DNA from 2 places in the Lentibacillus daqui genome. Region 2 is predicted to be linked to the other one. Evidence: predicted binding sites of a transcription regulator. Region 2 holds the regulator's gene; the other holds the start of a gene.
What was found. The regulator LexA, encoded in region 2, represses DNA repair genes until DNA is damaged. The targets are predictions, from matches to a motif close to CGAACATATGTTCG.

Region 1: the regulator LexA is predicted to act here: its motif matches at 2,707-2,720, upstream of O2S85_RS08905 (DNA polymerase IV).

Annotation. Positions count from the first base shown of each region.
Region 1 covers NZ_CP114176.1:1,760,426-1,770,044, forward strand. The annotation lists gene O2S85_RS08880 (class I SAM-dependent methyltransferase) at 1-68, shown strand, start outside; gene O2S85_RS08885 (YjcZ family sporulation protein) at 176-313, opposite strand; gene O2S85_RS08890 (YjcZ family sporulation protein) at 358-462, opposite strand; gene O2S85_RS08895 (hypothetical protein) at 850-1,005, opposite strand; gene O2S85_RS08900 (YolD-like family protein) at 1,069-1,410, opposite strand; gene O2S85_RS08905 (DNA polymerase IV) at 1,429-2,658, opposite strand; gene O2S85_RS08910 (histidine phosphatase family protein) at 2,852-3,442, shown strand; gene prpF (2-methylaconitate cis-trans isomerase PrpF) at 3,685-4,869, shown strand; gene O2S85_RS08920 (class I SAM-dependent methyltransferase) at 4,952-5,728, shown strand; gene O2S85_RS08925 (aldo/keto reductase) at 6,324-7,244, opposite strand; gene O2S85_RS08930 (NUDIX hydrolase) at 7,357-7,902, shown strand; gene O2S85_RS08935 (endonuclease Q family protein) at 7,906-9,084, shown strand; gene spoIIM (stage II sporulation protein M) at 9,256-9,619, shown strand, end outside.
Region 2 covers NZ_CP114176.1:1,941,010-1,950,628, forward strand. The annotation lists gene O2S85_RS09840 (DUF2621 domain-containing protein) at 1-64, shown strand, start outside; gene O2S85_RS09845 (CcdC family protein) at 166-642, opposite strand; gene O2S85_RS09850 (cytochrome c biogenesis CcdA family protein) at 793-1,497, opposite strand; gene O2S85_RS09855 (YneF family protein) at 1,865-2,089, opposite strand; gene sirA (sporulation inhibitor of replication protein SirA) at 2,134-2,592, opposite strand; gene tkt (transketolase) at 2,759-4,762, opposite strand; gene O2S85_RS09870 (DUF896 domain-containing protein) at 4,939-5,172, opposite strand; gene O2S85_RS09875 (YneB family resolvase-like protein) at 5,261-5,899, opposite strand; gene lexA (transcriptional repressor LexA) at 6,194-6,817, shown strand; gene O2S85_RS09885 (hypothetical protein) at 6,867-7,004, opposite strand; gene O2S85_RS09890 (hypothetical protein) at 7,103-7,438, opposite strand; gene O2S85_RS09895 (hypothetical protein) at 7,907-8,215, shown strand; gene O2S85_RS09900 (DUF3231 family protein) at 8,669-9,619, shown strand, end outside.

The DNA of each region.
Region 1 (9,619 bases), 180 kb from region 2:
CCATGTTTCAAGATAATAGCTGGATTGCGGATTATGAACGGATCAGGGTTAAGGGAATAAAGGAGTGATCTACTCAGGGGGGGGTTTTTGTGAAAACGTCAACAGGCTGCCGGTAATCTGACAGCCTGCATTGCTTTGTATTTTTAAGTTTTACTTTCCAATGCACTGCTGGTGATTAACACCAGCAAGCGCCAACGATGATAAGAAGGATGAATAATACAACGATCAATGCAAATCCGCCGCCAGTACCGACATATCCACCGCCGTATCCGTATCCTCCACAACCACACATGTTACGACAACCGAAACCCATAATAAAATTCCTCCTTCATTTAATTAAAATTTTTATCTTGCCGTTTAATATCCATATCCTCCAACATAGGCTGCCAATACAATAATTAATAGGATAAACAACACAACGATTAAAGCAAATCCGCCACCATATCCTGCTCCTGCAAACAGCCTTGCTTATTCAAGTATCACCTCCATACTGCCTACAATCAATATATGTGAGCAGGTAGCGAATGTTAGGGACATTATCCCAAGTCCGCCTCTTTTTTGGGTGACTTTTTTCAAGACTAGCGTACATGCGTTTTTTATTGTGACTTTTCTGGTCATTATGTAATTACTTTGTGCGATGGTACTGGCTGGATTTATTTGACGAATGTAAAGAGCAAAGGGAAGCAACTTGGGATTACCTTGTGAGATACATAAATTGTGTGTTTTAGTTAGGTGACTTTTTAAGGAAGGTGTCCAAAATTCATCAAATGATAAAGTGAGGCTCTTGCTTTTGATTTGGTGATCTTTGGACACGTGTTAAAACATGAAGCATAAAGGGGGGTTACAGAGTCAATAATCGATTTCCTCAAAGTCTTCTGGTTGTGGTGTTGGTTGCATTTGTTTTAACGTATTACTATCAGAAATTTCATTGTTAATTTCTTGATAGGATTTTACCTTACCAGCTTGTTTCTTTGCAGATTTTTTGTTTTCCTTGTCGTTATTCATTTTAATTATCCTTTCATGTATGGATTGATGGTTATTTTTTGTTGATTGAAAGGATTTATACACTTACAAAACAGCAATATCAATCATTTCAGTAAAAGCAATCCACTCACTGTCTTCCGCCGAAACCAATTTCAATTGCTGTCCGGGGACAACCTTTTCTATTTTCCCTGTTACAAAATGATCATGATAGGGATGAAAAAGTTCAATCCGTAAATCAAGATCCTGTTTCATTGCATCAGAAATAATTTGGGAAAACAAAGCCATTTGCTGTTCATCGATAATTGGCTTGGTTCGTTTGGTTAGTTCCTTTTGGTGTTTGCGAATGCGTGCTTTGTGCTCCGGCAGCATCATACGGCTGGATTCCCACATTAAATTTTGTCCAGGGGTTAATTTATTTGGGTTCATTTTTCGTCTTTTCTCCTTTTATTTATAGTGACCACCAATCTTCTCAGCCCGATCAAAAGCCTGCCCGGCATCAGTTAGGGAAGCTGCTCGAACAATGGCGGTTGGACCATATTTGTCGTGAATATAGTCCATCGCTTCTGACAAGTGCTCCTTTTTCAAGGAAAAATCAAAAAAGCTGAGCTGGAAAGGATCGGCCGGTTGCAGCTGTGATAGCGTAACGCCAACACTACGAACGGGCTGCCGATCCCAGTGCATACGGAATAAATATAGTGCAGACCGGAAAATATCCATCCCGAAATTGGTCAGCGTTGCGAGCTTTACTTGCCGATGAAATCCGGTCGGAAACGTCACATTCATCCCCCGAACCCCCACCGACACAGTATTGCCGCGATAGCCACCGGCACGGGCACGTCTGGCAACTTCTTCACTTAATTCCAATAAAACCACTTTAATCTCGTCAAATGTTTCGTAATCTCGGGGCAGCGTCATGTGATGGCCAACCGCTTTTTGGTGATCATGTGTCTTTGTCGTTACTGGAGCATTGTTAATTCCGTTGGCGGTTTGCCATAAGACCTGCCCATTGATGCCCCAGCGTTTGGTTAATGCATCCACAGAAAAGGTGGCCAGCTGCCCAATTTTTTGAATTCCCATCCGTTGCAGGTGTTGTTTCATCCGACTGCCGATTCCAAACATCTTACCAATTGGGAGTTCCCACATGGTTTCTTTCATATTGGATTGATCCAACTGAAAAATACCATCCGCGTTTTTCTTGGCAAAGGCATCACAGGATATTTTGGCCAACACTTTATTCGGACCAATACCAACCCGCGTATAAACACCCGTTTCTTCCATGATTTCCTGCTGGATTTTGCGGGCAATCGTAAATGGATCGCCAAAAAGTTTTTGACTTCCGGTGACGTCCAGAAACTGTTCATCAACGGAAAACACTTCAACCAAATCGGTATAATGCTCCAATATTTCGGTGATTTGGCAGGACACATCAATGTATCGCTGCATCCTCGGTCTGACAACAACCGCTTCCGGGCATTTATTTTGCGCTTCCCATAATGCTTCAGCTGTTTTTACGCCATATTTTTTTGCAATTGGGCAGGCAGCCAGTATAATTCCACTCCGCCGCTCCGGATCCCCCGAAACAATGACTGGTTTATCCTTCCACTCCGGATTTTCCGCTTTTTCTACAGAAGCATAGAATGTTTGCATATCCACCAAGAAAATAACGCGTTTCACGCCACAATCCCCCTCTACAGAAACTAATGTTCGTGTATTTATTATATGCGAATATACGTTCTTTATTCAATGGTAATTTATAGAATGTGCGGTACGCGGATACTATGATAAAATGATTACAGAGTGAACAACACGCAGGAGATAAAAGGCAATGCCTCTACCTATAGACAACAAAAAGATTGGATGTGGAAAGATGACAAAATTTGGATTTATCCGGCATGGTGTAACAGATTGGAATCAGGAGCGTAGAGCGCAAGGAAGTTCGGATATACCCCTTAATAATGAGGGACGTGAACAAGCTGCAAAACTTGCGGAGCGTTTGCAAACAGAAGATTGGGACGTGATCTATGCTAGTGATTTGGCAAGAGCCAGAGAAACCGCTGAAATGATTGCGAATAAAATGAATGGTGTCACAATCCATTTCGATCCAAGGCTTCGTGAAGTTGGTGGAGGGCTAATTGAAGGAACAACGGAAAAAGAACGTATAGCAAAATGGGGTATCAATTGGCGAAATCTGGATCTGGAAAGGGAAAGCGATGATTGTGTTATGGCAAGGGGACAGTCTGTATTGGCTGAAATCCTTAGTGAGAATAACGGGAAAAATATATTGATTGTCAGTCATGGATCATTTATTAGGCGACTGCTCGGGGAATTGGTCCCGGATGATGATGTGGAAGAATCACTCGGCAATTGTTCATTGACCATCCTGGAGAAAAATGAAAACGGATGGAAATTGGAGCTGCATAATTGTACAAGGCACATAACCGCAGATTCATTACTTTGAGCACAGGATATTATACGGAATTAACGTTTGTGTATCAAAGGGAGTTAATATAATCGTCCCCTATTCTATTGTTGAGTGATAATAAAAATGTTACGCAGTCCGGATAACTAGCGCTGCTTAGTCCAATTTTCCATTCAAATCATGCATCTTTCCAATTGGGTTGTTATTGAAAAAAAGGGATTTTGGGAATGAAGTAGAAGTATGTGGTAAGGTCATTAAAAACAAGGGAGCTAACTAAGAAAATGGGTAATTGGGGAAAACAAATTCAAATTCCGGCAACTTATATGCGGGGCGGAACAAGCAAGGGGCTATTTTTTCTAAAAGATGATTTACCTACTGACCCGGTAATACGGGATAAAGTATTATTGCGTGTCATCGGAAGCCCAGATCCTTATGGGCAGCAGATCGATGGAATGGGAGGTGCAACTTCAAGTACCAGTAAGGTGGTCATTTTAAACAAAAGTGAACGTCCAGGATGTGATATAGACTATTTATTCGGGCAGGTAGCCATTGAGCAGCCCTTGGTTGATTGGAGTGGCAACTGCGGAAATCTTACTTCGGCCGTTGGTCCATTTGCAATATATAGAGGTTTGGTAGAAGCGCCAAAGAACGGAATAGTTACGGTTAATATTTGGCAGGAGAATATCGGGAAAAAAATCATAGCTCATGTTCCAATAGAGAACGGGACAGTACAGGAACTAGGGGATTTCGTACTTGATGGGGTAACCTTTCCGGCAGCAGAAATAAAATTGGAATTCCTTGATCCTGCTGGTGCTGATGAAAAGAGTACAGATGGTGGTGGGATGTTTCCTACAGGGAATCCACTAGATATCATTCATATCCCGGGTATAGGAGAAGTAGAGGCAACTTTAATTAATGCCGGGAATCCTGCTGTCTTTGTGGAGGCGTCTGCATTGGAGCTTAGAGGGACGGAGCTTCAGGATGATATAAATAGGAATGCAGACTTACTGAACCGTTTTGAGTTAATACGGGCTCATAGTGCAGTAATTATGGGTTTAGAGGAAAGCGTAGAATATGCTAAGAAGCGTCAGCACACACCTAAAATTGCATTTTTTGAAGAAGCAACTAGTTACACCACTTCGGATGGAAAAGAAGTACATAGGGATAATATCGACATTTTGGCGCGAATCCTTTCAATGGGCAAGCTGCATCACGCCATGACTGGTACAGGTGCAGTAGCAATTGCGGCTGCAGCTTCAATACCAGGAACTATTGTTAGCAAGATTTTAGGCGACGTTATGCCCGAACTTCGCTTTGGTCACCCGTCTGGTACTTTAACAGTAGGTGCCGAAGCTGCAAAGGAGGAAATCGGCTGGACTGTAAAAAAGGTTGTAATGAGTCGTAGTGCAAGAAGATTAATGGAGGGGTCCGTTCTACTACCTGATTTTAACGACCTTACCAAATAAGATAAGTTTTCGTTTTTTTTAAATTATCCATGTAAACTACCTTCCGTAAACTGAAAGCATAAACATTAAAGGGGTATTTGGGATGGGGATTGATTTTCACAATGAAAAGAATAAACATAGTTATGTGACAAGGAAAGTCGATGATACATGGCTATCAGCAATAACAGCACTCATTCAAGGACGGGCAATTAACAAGGCAGTGGATATTGGAACAGGCGGAGGGATATATGCAAAGGCACTTGCTGATTTGGGCATTCCTTCCATCACTGGCATTGACTTTTCGGAAGTCATGCTTGATGGAGCTGAGCAATATTGTCGCTTGTATGAACAAATCGAGTTCAAACTTGGAAATGCTTATAGTACTGGATTGTCAAGTGCATATGCAGATCTGGTTTTGGAAAGAGCACTCATTCATCATCTTGATAATTTGGCTGCTTGTTTTTCCGAGGTTTATCGTATTTTACAGCCAGAGGGAATGCTGTTGGTACAGGATAGAACACCAGAAGATTGTCTCATCCAAGGAGATCATCATCATATTCGCGGGTACTTATTTTCTTTATTTCCGCATCTTGGAGAGATCGAGACAAAAAGAAGATATGCTTCCCACACTGTTAAAGCCGCACTGGGAAACGCGGGTTTCCATGCTATTAAAGAGATAAAACTTTGGGAAGTGCGAAAAACGTATACGAACAAAGAAGAATTGCTCAACGATATTAAATCACGAAATGGACGCTCGATTCTCCATGAGTTATCAGATCAACAGGTGTCGCAATTTGCTGATCATGTAAACCAATTGATACAAGAAGATGGTCTAATTGTAGAAAAAGATCGATGGACGATTTGGGCGGCGGAGAAATGATCCGATGATAGCATAGAGTGGGAAATTCCATCATACATAATCGCTTAACAACAAGACGTTATAATATCAGACAATTAGAACTGGAATAGGTAATCTTAATTACTAAGCATATTGTAATTTTCAGAGGTGTCCATAAATAAACAAAAATTAGAATATGGATTGGGTTAATTGCTAGTCTCATCATATGCATTTACGGTGTTTATGGACTAATGACAAGTAGTTCGATATCGAGTTTGTCATTTATCCCTGTTATTCTAGCTATAGGTGGTTTCATTAGTTTCATCGCGAACGCTAGTTAATTGTCAGTGGTACCGGCACTACAGTTAACATCTTAAGATCGGGGATTAAAGTCTGGTTTACAATGGCCTGATTCATGGTATAATAACCTTAGAAGTTCATACAATAGGAAAAACCGCCCCATGCTGTAACATGGAGCGGTTCCAATAGACTAACCCCATTCAAGGGTTGGCACAGTGAAGCAATAATCCCTCACGGCCTGGCTAAAGCACATGAGGGATTATTTTTTGTCATTTTTGCCCCACCTTAGCGGGCACTAAGACTCCCATTTCAAGATTTTGCGTGGAAATCACAAAAATTACCGATGGTTCGTATATTGAACTGGTTTGGTAATAGCTTGTAGTGCCCGATATTTTTCTTCAGTAAGTACTGCAGACGAGTCCATTGCAGTATTTTCCGCAAGCTGTTCCTCTGAGCTTGCCCCAAATACAGCACTTGCAACTGCTGGGTGATGGAGTACATATTGAAGTGCTGCAGTATTGAACGAGGTGTCCTCGCCAATCACATTTTTTATTTCATCATAAATCTTTACTAATTCCTCATACGTATAATCTAAATATCCATCCCGTGATTTACGTTCGATTTGTTTTCTTCCATTCTTACTTAAGATCCCTTTCGCTAATGGCCCGCGGGCAAGGACGCTAATGTGGTTTTCCGCCAGCAAGTCCAATACTTCTTCCTCGGGACGGCGATCCAGCATGCTATACTGCATCATCACTGCATCGATATGGGACCGTTTGACATATTCCCGGATGACGTTTGGACGAATCGATGATATTCCATACGCACGAATGAGACCCTCTTGTTTTAGTTGTTCAAAAGCCTCAATGGATTCATCAATTGGATCATCGATGGTACCGCCATGCAACATATAAAAATCGATATAATCGGTGTTCAATCGTTTTAAGCTATCCTTTAGACCTGCTTTAATGTGTTCTTTGGATGGATCCCAGTACCAGTCTTTGGTATCACGGTTAAAATGATTGCCAACCTTTGATGTGAGAATAATTTCTTGCCGCTTTCCTTTTATTGCTTCACCGACAATTTCTTCATTCAAACCAAAATTGTATAAGTCAGCGGTATCCAGATGATTGACGCCTGCCGCTAATGCTTTGTCAATAATTGTTTGGGCTTTGGCTTGATCTGTCCCTAATGACATGCAGCCAAGTGTTAGCTCGGATACATATATGTCTGATTTACCTAATCGGTTTTGCTTCATATTAATTCCCTCCGTTTTCCATTCGTAATTCCATTGTAAAAATAGACATGCACAAACTCAAGTTTTTAAATGTGGTAAAATGGGGAGTAGCTTATAAAATGAAGGTGATCATATGAAAAAATTTGAAGAGAAAACCATTCAAACAAAACAGATATATAATGGAAAAGTGGTCAAGCTACAAGTGGATGATGTTACATTGCCAGATGGAAAGACTGCCAAGCGGGAATTAATCAAACATCCTGGAGGGGTGGGGATTATTCCAATTACCAAAGACAAAAAAATTGTGATGGTGGAACAATATCGGAAACCGTTGGAAAAATCGCTGGTGGAAATCCCCGCTGGCAAGCTGGAGGCAGGAGAAAAACCGGAAGTAACAGCGGTAAGGGAGTTGGAAGAAGAAACAGGATTTACAACCAGCAGCCTCAAGCTTGTTACCTCTTTCTATAGCTCGCCGGGATTTGCCGATGAATTAATGTATATTTATTTAACGGACAAGCTGGAACCGCTTAAAGAAAAAGTGGCTGGTGACGATGATGAATTTGTTGAACTCGTGGAATTAACTTTGGATGAAGCAAAACAATATGTTAAGGAACAACGAATTCATGATGCCAAGACAAACTATGCAATTCTGTATTTAGAAATGTTGGAGATGATGTAAACCATGTTACAAGCCTATTTTGCTGATATGCACATTCATATTGGCCGGGATATGTACAATAAACCAGTGAAAATAACCGGTGCGAAAAGCCTGACATTAACGAACATATTAAAAGAGGCCAGTAGAAATAAGGGGATTCAAATGGTCGGAGTCATTGATAGCCATGCCCCCGCGGTGCAACAGGAGATCAAACAATTAATGGAGCAGGGTTCCGCTTATGAATTGGACAATGGCGGGATCCGATTTGAACAGGTAACCCTACTATTGGGCTCGGAAATTGAAATTTATGATGAAAACTGTAAAGGCCCCATTCATGTTCTCTGTTTTCTCCCAACTCTGGATATGATGGAACGTTTTTCCGAGTGGCTGACAACCAAGATGAAAAATATTACATTGAGCTCGCAACGTTATTATGGAACCGCAAAGGAACTGCAATATAAAGTCAAAGAACTGGAAGGCATTTTCATCCCGGCCCATGTGTTTACTCCGTTTAAAAGTATGTATGGCAAAGGGGTACACCAATCATTAACCGAGGTATTTGATCCTGATTTAATCGATGGAATTGAACTTGGGTTAAGTTCAGATACCGATATGGCGGATCAAATCAGCGAATTACATGACTATACCTTTGTCTCCAATTCGGATGCCCATTCCCTGGCGAAGATTGCCAGAGAGTATCAGGAAATTTTGATGGAAGAGCCATCATTTCAAGAATTTGATTGGGCACTACATGAAGTGGACGGACGAAAAATCACCAAAAATTTTGGGATGAATCCGCAATTGGGTAAGTACCACACAACCGTTTGCAGTAATTGTTTAACACAAGTGACGTATAAAACGGAACAATGTCCAAACTGTGGATCGAAAAAAATTATCAATGGCGTATTTGACCGGATTCAAGAATTAGCAGATGCCAAGGAAGTAACAAGGGAGCGCCCGCCGTATCTGTATCAGGTTCCCTTGGAATATTTGCCAAAACTAGGTCCAAAAACATTCCAAAAACTATTAGATCGTTTTCAAACCGAGATGTATGTCATTCATCATGCCACATTGAAAGAATTGCAAGAAACGGTTCCGGAAAAACTAGCAAATGCGATTATGCAAATGCGAGAAGGAAAGCAGACGATTCATGCAGGCGGCGGTGGCCGATATGGAAGTATTGCCCAATCGAATGACAGTTAAATGACGGTCCGGACAAAGGTCTACTACTCCGGACTGTGTAGCCAATCCGGAAAAAGAAGACTATTAAAAATGTAAATATGGTATTATTATCAGGAATTCTTCATAGATTTTATTATAAGGGCGTGTCTAAAAAATTATTACGTTCATCTTAAAATCGAATGGAGGATTCCGATGTACCAAAAAAGAACGCTAGCTGTAAATCACATAAAGGAACATGCAGCAATATATCTGTTTATGGTTATTTTGTTTCTAACTGGTATCGTTTTTGGTGCAATTATCGTAAACAGTATGAATTTTGTCCAAAAACAGGATTTGTTTTTTTATTTGGAACGTTTTTTTGGGCAAATTACCGATAAAGACCAGATTGCAGGCGCAGATATTTTAAAGGAAAGTTTCTTTTATCATACCAAGTATTTATTGCTTTTGTTTGTGTTAGGGCTGTCTGTCATCGGGTTGCCGGTAGTTTGGATTTTATTGTTTGTCAAAGGTTTGGTAGTCGGTTTTTCGGTAGGGTTTATTGTAAATCAGCTTGGCA
Region 2 (9,619 bases):
TGAACTGTCCCCCAAAGAATATCGGGATGGGGTTCGTGATCGTTATGCCAAAAAGAAATCATAGTTAAGATAGCGGTATACCGAACCAGGTTAATATGGCTGCAATTTTATATTCATATTTTTTTGACAAAATAAAAACACGACCGTAAATGTGCGGGCGTGTTTTTATACTTCTTGATATTTCAGGTGTTGTTCCAATTTTTTATATTTATAAAGCATGGCCAGCCGCCAGGAAACAATCATACCGAACGCAAGCAAAAAGAACATTCCGCTCGTTTCTCCCAACGAAATCGTACTGCCGATAATCAATTTAATCACCATACGTACCGCTAGCAGACCAAATAAAATAAAAACGAATGATCTGGACGGGATCAGGTAAATGTCATCCTCTTTAATTTCAAATTTCGATGTTTTAATTAGAAATATCGAAAATATCATCCCAACTATTAATGCTTCCAACACTTGTACCCATGGAACCCGAAATTCCGGAATAAAAAACATACAGGCACCCGTGCTCATAAAAATCGGTGGTAAAATAATTTTTTTCACTGACGCCGGCTTTTTTGAAGCCTTCAAGCGAACAAATATCATGGTAATAGCCATAAAACAGGCAACAAGCGTACTTGCTATAACCCAAAACATGTAAATCAACTCTTTCTTAGGTTACGAATTTATCCAATATGAACAGCAATTATAACCTTTTCCGTCTGCAGTTTGAACCTTGTGCAGATCTAAGTTTACATATGAATAGATATAGTTATATAATAATACAGTTTAATGGAAAAATCCATTTTAAAAACCAGTAAAACCGAACCAGCCGGCTAAGAATGACGTTAATTTAGTCATTAGGTCAAAAAACAAAGCTATTCCCATAAAAATCATAATATACCCACCAATTTTTACCAGAATGGGACTATTACGTTTGATCCAGTTCAATTTACCAATAAAGAAAGATAAAATCAGAAATGGAAGTGAAAAACCTAAGATATAACCGATCATCATTATCATACCAATATCCGGGTTCTGGGCTGCCAAAGTAATGACAATTCCTAAAATCGGACCCATGCATGGTTGCCATCCCAATGAAAAAGCAAGTCCTATCAGAAAAGAACCAATATAACCAGCTGGGCGATTTTTAAACGTAATCCTCCTGTCCTTCATCAAGAAATCAAATCGGAGTATACCAACAATCACCAGGCCGAAAAAGACAATCAGAATCGCACCAATTTGACGAATGACATCTTTATAAGTGATTAGGAATTCGGATATGGCGGAAGTTGCAAACCCTAACGTAATAAAGACACAGGAAAAACCCAGCAAGAAGAAAATGGTATGTAAAACACTTTTCGTATTAAATTTTTTACTATCATCCTTTAAATCCGATACACTCATACCTGTTATATAGGATAAAAAGGCTGGATAAAGTGGAAGTACACAGGGTGAAATAAAGGATAAAAATCCGGCACCGAATGCAATAAAAATGTTTATATCAGACATAATAATCCTCCCAGCAACCTTTTACTTCTTCATTTTACCAGATTCTGACCTGTGGCAAAGCATTTGAATTTGACAATTAACCAAAACTTTTCGGGCTCATGTTTTGAAGTAGGTTATTTTATTATATGATCATCATTTTATCTGCAATGATTTTTTGTTATTTGGATTCGTTTTTAATTCAAGAATAACATTTTCCGGATCAATTATTCTCCAACTGATATCAAAAGCCACTTCCTTCTGTCTTTCACCGAACAGAAAAAGTGGCTTCCAAGAATAACCATATATTTGTATAATGGCTAAGAAAAAATCAAATATGAATTCCGGCAATAAATGCAATTACAAAACGTTTTATCTTTTTAAGGAAACGTTATTTTTTCTCCTGCTGATTATTCATTGCACGCATCATTTGATTGATTTTCTTCTGTGATGGTTTCTGACCCATTTGCATCATTAGTGTTCGAAGCATTTGCTCATTAATTGGCGGGTTCTTCTTCAAATAATTCATCAAATATTTTCTGGCGATAAAAAATCCAAGAGCGACACCAGCAATTAGAGCAACAATAGCAATTAACACGACCCAAATTGTGCTCATGCAAGCTTTCCTCCTTCAAGTTGTCTCCCATACAGTATAGTAAATCAAGAGGAAGAATACAATACTTGTCCATGCAAATGCGCGCTTTCTGTAGGAACAGGGTCTACCCATCCATAATTACCCCAGTCGTTGCGAATGGTAAACAAGAACGGATAAAATGTTCGAAGCGCCGGGAACAATAAATCTTCCGCATCGTGTAAAGTGTCACACCGAAAGTTTATCTGTTTTTCGTACATATGTAAAACAATATGTGACGATTCACCGCTTATTTCCACATACGTACCATGGTCGATAAGTGTTTGCTGTGGTTGCAAGTTACGTTTTAAGTGGGTTACCAATGAGGCGGTGGAAAAAGCATTGGTTATAAAATGGTATTGTTTGTGAAGATCCGCATCTTCTGCATGATTCTTATACTCCTTAAAAAAACGATATAATATGCCACTGTTATGGAAATATCGATAGGCAAATTCTTTCTTGATCCAATAGATCGAATAATGTCCCAATGAAATCCCTCCTCTTTTATTCTATTATACGCACGCTCTATGAAAATAATGTCAATCCGTGAAGCAAAATAATACTAGTTTTGTCGAGCGGCATAAAAGTAGAGGAAAGATTAAAAAAACAGGTACCCCGGCACAAAAGCAGGTTACCTGTTTTTACTTTCGCTATTTATTTTACTAGTTTTTCGACTTCCTCAACAACACGGTTAACTGTAAACCCATATTCTTCAATGACTGTTTCCCCTTTTGCGGAGGCACCAAAACGGTCAATGCCAAGTACTGTTCCATGATCACCGACATAACGATCCCAGCCAAATGCGGAGGCCATTTCGATGCCAATACGAGCTTTTACATCTTTTGGAATGACTTCGTTCTTATATGCATCATCTTGTTGTTCGAAACGATCCCATGAAGGCATGCTGACAACACTTACGTCAATGCCTTTTGCTTGTAACGTCTCCTTTGCTTCGACAGCCAATTGCACTTCTGAACCGGTTGCAAGCAGTAGCGCATCTGGTGTATCCTTGGTTGCTTTACTGATCACATATGCACCTTTCTTAACACCTTCATACGCACGTTCTTTTGTACCTTCCAGGGTTGGCAATCCCTGTCTTGTCAGCACAAGAGCCGTTGGCTGATCATGTGATTCGAGTGCCAGACGCCATGCAGCTTGTGTTTCATTACCATCTGCCGGCCGGATTAAAGAAAGTCCTGGCATAGCTCGCATCGCAGCCAATTGTTCGATCGGTTCATGCGTCGGACCATCTTCCCCAACTGCAATCGAATCATGAGTGAATACATATGTTACCGGCATATGCATAATCGATGCCAGACGAACAGCTGGACGTAAATAGTCACTAAACACAAAGAATGTGCCGGCAAATACTTTCAATCCGCCATGTAATGCCATTCCGTTCAAAGCTGCTGCCATTGCGTGTTCCCGAACACCAAACCAAATATTGCGTCCCGCATAATCATTACGCGAAAAATCCGCTTCTTCTTTTATCGTTGTCTTATTGGAACCGGCTAAATCAGCACTTCCGCCAAAGAAATATGGTACGGATTTGGCAATCGCGTTTAACACCTCTCCAGAAGAAGCCCTTGTAGCCAATTTATCTTTTCCCGGTTCATATACTGGAAGATCTTTATCCCAATTTGCAGGCAACTCACCTTTCATCGCTTTCTCAAGTTGATCAGCCAATTCAGGATATACTTCTTTATATTTAGCAAATAGGTCATTCCAAGCTTGTTCTGTTTTTTCACCTTTTTTAACGATTTTTTCATTAAAGTCGGCGTACACTTCTTCTGGAACGTGGAATGCGTCATGCTCCCACTGATAAAATTCTTTCGTTAATTTTGCTTCATCGGAACCGAGTGGAGCGCCGTGAGAAGCTGCGGAATTTGATTTATTCGGTGCTCCATACCCGATAACAGTTTTAACCTCAATTAACGTTGGCTGATCGGTAATTTCCTTCGCCTCGGTAATTGCCTGCCGCAACGCATTCACATCATTACCATCCTCTACCGTCATCACATGCCAGCCATACGCTTTAAAACGCTCTTGGGTATTATCGGAAAAGGAGCGGTTTAGTTCACCGTCCAGGGAAATATCATTCGAATCATATAGAGCAATTAATTTACCTAAACGAAGATGTCCGGCTAAAGATGCTGCTTCATGTGAAATGCCTTCCATCAGATCGCCATCACTGACTAATGCGTAAGTATAATGATCGATTATATCAAAATCATCTTTATTATAAGTGGCTGCCAGATGTGCTTCAGCCATTGCCATACCAACCGACATGGCAATTCCTTGTCCTAATGGGCCTGTTGTTGCTTCTACACCGTCTGTATGATGGACTTCCGGATGTCCCGGTGTTTTGGAGCCCCACTGACGAAAACCTTTTAAATCATCGATGGATACATCATAGCCGGATAAATGTAATAAACCATATAACAGCATTGAACCATGTCCTGCTGAAAGAACAAAACGATCGCGGTTAAACCATTTTGAATGTTTCGGGTTATGATTCATAAAATCAGTCCATAATGTATATGCCATCGGTGCTGCACCCATTGGCAAACCAGGATGGCCGGAATTAGCATTCTCAATGGCATCAATTGCTAATGTACGTATTGTATTAATGGATAATTGTTCTACATTTTTTGACATGCGTGCTCTCCTTCCGTTTCTACAAATAATTGTATCTCTTCCTATTCTATAATGAAGTTCATATTCTCACAAGTATAAGGGGATGTTCAAAAAGTCCAAGTGACCTTTGCATTAAAGGACCCAGACTAAGTGCCCGATCCTCTTTGTCCTTTTTTGAACACGTTTTATCATGTTAATTAGTGCTTCTTTTCTCGCTCTTGCATATCACGTAATTTTTGCGGAGTCACGTCATTACCTGCAGGATCCACAACTGTCATTGATTTTAACTGGTTTTTAAACGATTTACGGACGTTTTGCAAATATTCCTGTCTTAGCGCTTGACGTTCTTTTTGCTCTTTATCAGTTAATCCTGCTGTTTTCGCTTTATGAGCCAATTCATTAATTCGATTCAGCTTTTCTTTTGATATCATAAAAGAGATCCTCCTCCAAAGCATGTAAGAACCAAGGACAAACCTACATGTCCTTGGTTTCCCATCATACCCTTCCTGGCAAGTACTTTCAAGTGTTGAGATGCTCCTTATACCTTCTATGTACCGTTGCTTTGGAGACGGAATATCCCATCCCGTTTAATGTATGAGCGATTTCTTCAAAAGTTAGCTTCTTTTGCCGTAACCGTATTACTTCTTCAATTGGAAAAGTTTTTCGTTCCCGTCCTGGTGCCTGATTTCGATTGGTCAGATTTTTACTCGGATCATACCCTTCACTGATTGCCTTTCTCATGCCACGTTTAATTTTGCTATTGTGGATCTGGCGCTGGTATTCCTCGACAATACCAACAATCTTTAGAACCATGGAATCTGATTCCGACAGTTCCAGCTGTCCCCCATGAATCGCCGTATAAATAGAAATGTTGAGTTTGCTTAACTGGTGAAATAAAGCGATTTTCGTATTGCCTCTCCCCAACCTCGTTTCATCTTGAATGAGTAAACAATCTGCCTTGTCGGCTGAAAAGAGGTCAAGCAATTGAAATATACCGTCCCGATCAATTGCATATCCACTTGCCTGTTCTGCAATGACTTGAACAACCGAAAAATCATAAGCTTTTGCAAGTTGTAAAAGCTCTTGTTTTTGCCTGTTTAATGATGTTTCCTGTGTCTCCTTATTCGTACTAATCCGGCAGTATAGAATCGCCCTCACTTAAAAACACCTTCATCCTTTATTATAACCTATGCACTCATAATTAGGGAAAAATATAAAAACCCTAATGTGAAAGCAAAAGTCACTAAATAGAATACATCGGTCTTGGTAAGTTTTTCAAACATATCAATCCGCTCCTTCTCAACAAATAAGAACTATTGTTCGCTGTAGTTAATAATTAGTTTATATCAGAACATACGATCTTGTCAACATTTTTTCGAACGAATGTTTGATAAATTTATACTACAATGATAAACTAGTATTAATAAATCCTATGCGAGAGGAGTTAGTTCCATGACCAAGCTGTCCAAAAGACAACAGATGATCCTGGATTTCATTAAAGATGAGGTTAACAAGAAAGGGTATCCGCCATCTGTCCGCGAAATAGCAGGTGCTGTTGGGCTTGCATCGAGTTCAACAGTTCACGGCCATTTGGCAAGAATTGAAAGTAAAGGTTATATTCGACGTGACCCTACCAAACCAAGGGCCATTGAAATTTTAGATCCATTTGAAGAAAACAATATTCCAAAAGATGAAGCGCGATATGCTCCGGTTATTGGTAAAGTTACAGCTGGTATCCCGATTACTGCAGTCGAAAATATTGAAGAGTTCATTCCACTGCCAAGTTCAAGCGCAGGACCGGATGAGAGTTTATATGTGCTGGTCATCGAAGGGGAAAGTATGATTGAAGCCGGTATATTGGATGGGGATAAAGTCATCGTCAAACAACAAAACACTGCCCAAAACGGTGACATTGTGGTAGCCATGACTGATGAGGATGAAGCAACAGTTAAACGATTTTTCAAGGAAAAAGACCATATCCGCCTGCAACCGGAAAATGCAACAATGGAACCGTTAATCTATCAAAATGTAACGCTTTTGGGTAAAGTAATTGGATTGTATCGGAACATTCATTAAAAAGACCCCTTGATACGTTATCAATGTATCAAGGGGTCTTACTACAATACTATTTTAACAAACCAATCCAATCCGTTCCTGTTAATTGACCACTTACAACAATACCTGCAACAAACAGGATCATGGTTATTGTAACAAACAAATAACATTCGAGCGATTCTTTCCAATATGGTTTGTTCTTTTTCATAATTATTACCCTCCATACTTGATACATATCATGAATAAACAATAAAAACTTAATCCTGGCAGAAAGCTAAAAGCACCAAGTTAAGATTTGATTTCGTATCAGGAGAGGTAATTTGATTGATACTTCTTTACGTCCAAAAACCCATACGATTCCATATCATGGGGGAGAAAATGGAATGAACGGATGATAGGTGCAGGATAATATACAATCGTTTTGTAAGGATGAGAAATTAAATCCGTTTTATATTCGTGCACAACCGGGAGTGTAGGAGTTTCCGTTATATGAGCGGCGTTGATATCTGATACGGTAGTTGCTGCACCAATTGCCGGCTCATCAATTGAGCTTACATCTATTTGTGATGTCATGTACATCGATTGACCTATTGCAAAAAACATCAACAACATGAATGCTATTGTAGCTATTTTTTGCCTCACCTTGCATCCCCCATTCCAGCAACCGGTTTTAAAAAACGGATATGTTTATTCTACCATGTAATTCATCGTTTTGGAACGTTTGCAGAATCCCCTGCTTGTAATGAATGGATGTATGATATATGAGACAATCTATTTTTTGACGTTCTTTATTTCCACTAATCATTATTTTAGTGCATGTTCAAAAAGGAGGATAAAAATGACCGAGAAGTTCTAGGCGGCGTAGCTTCGAGCACCGGAGTGTACATAAAAGGTACATGAGGAGCGGAAAAGCAAGCCAACGAGCTTCTTCAAAGGAAGGCCGACTAAAAACGGGCTTGCGCTCAGGCGTCGGCATACCCTTTTTGCAGGGGCATGTCATTTTTACCGGACTTTTTGAACATCCTCTTTTAATTACATATTTTCTTCAAATAAACAAAAACTTAACTCAAACTGCAAAAGATCATATCATTCATGTTAGGAGACAACAATATGGGATTTCCGGTGATACATACAAATTTTTGGGATGGCGTTATTGCTGTGCCACTGATCGTTATTATCACACAGCTATTTAAAATATTTCCGATACCTCGGCAGTATTTCCCGACGATTGCATCGATCCTCGGGTTTTCCATTTCTATTTTTTATAGTCACAGACATGACTTATGGGCCGGCTTTTTTATGGGTGGCTTTTATAGCGCGGCAGCCGTGGGCACCTATGCTTCATTAAAAACTTCATGGGTGACATTTAAAAATAGAAAAAAATCTGTTAGTAAGATTGACTCTCGTATAACCGAATAATTTTTCAGGATACACGAAAATGACCGTTAAATATAACGGTCATTTTCGCATTTCATTAATAGTCGGACAAATACTGTTTCCGCTCCCATGGATGAACAATCGTGCAGAATCTACAGTATTAGACTTTTTTAACCCTGTATTTAAGGGGGGGCGGTTCATCTATCTTATCAAAGTAGAACATTTGATTCCGAAAACTTCGAGGCATGAATGAGGCATGTTTTGGGGCACAATAACAAACAATGCATCGTAGCAATAATTTCGAATTAAACATACTCGCTGATACATATACTGCAATTGGAACCCCTAGATGGGATGGCTGATTCGGGGCAAGATCAGTCGTCCCTTTTTGTAGCTTATAATATTTAATTTTCCTTTAACCTATTGTCGTTGGTGCATAAATGTCGATGTGAGGGAGAAAATACGTTTAAAATACGTATTTTGGAGGTTTATATATTGACTAATCAACCCAAAATGAGTTCCGCTGAACTGGGTTCACTATGGTTGACATACCAAAAAAAGACACTGATTTTGCGAATGTTGGAGTATTTCATTGAGAAAGCCGATGATGAAGAAGCCAAAAACCTAATGTCAGGATTGTGGGAACAACTTCATCCAAAGGTTGCCGAAATGAAAGCCATGTTTGAAAATGAAGGGGCAGCATGTCCGGAAGGCTTCACCAAAGAGGATGTCAATCTAGAAGCACCAAAGTTATGGGAAAATGGCTTTGATATTATGTTCAGCCGGGTTCTAAAGGAAATTAGTACGGGGTTGTATGCACTTCATTTAACAATATCGTATAGGGAAGACATTATTAATTTTTATAATCAAGTTACCGTAATAACAGAGACATATTATAATTTGTTTACACAATATCTTCTTAAAAAGTCGATACTGCCGCGTCCGAATTATGTCGCCATGCCAAAGTCAGTTGATTTCATAACTGATAAACAATACATGAAGGGCACCAACATTTTGGGTTATAAGCGACCATTAAATACTGTTGAATTCGGCGTATTGTATCGATCAATTGAATCCAATATTACAGGAATGCAATTATTGCAAGGTTTTGCTCAATGTGCCAATGATAAGGAAGTGCAAAAGTATTTTACAAAAGGCATGGAACTTTCAAAAGAAATTTTAAAAGAAAATGGAGATATCTTTCTACAAAATAATATTCAACCCCCTGCTACACCCGGAGGAACAGTTACCAATTCAACCATAGCTCCATTTTCAGAAAGACTCATGATGTTTTGCAATTATCTTTTGGCTGGTATAGGTCTGGGAGGTCTGGGTTTTAGTAGTGCTTTGTTATGGCGTAATGACTTGATACCAAAAACAGGGGTACAAGCAAAAGATGTATTTGAATACACACGAGAAGGTGTTGGTTTCATGATGTCTAAGGGA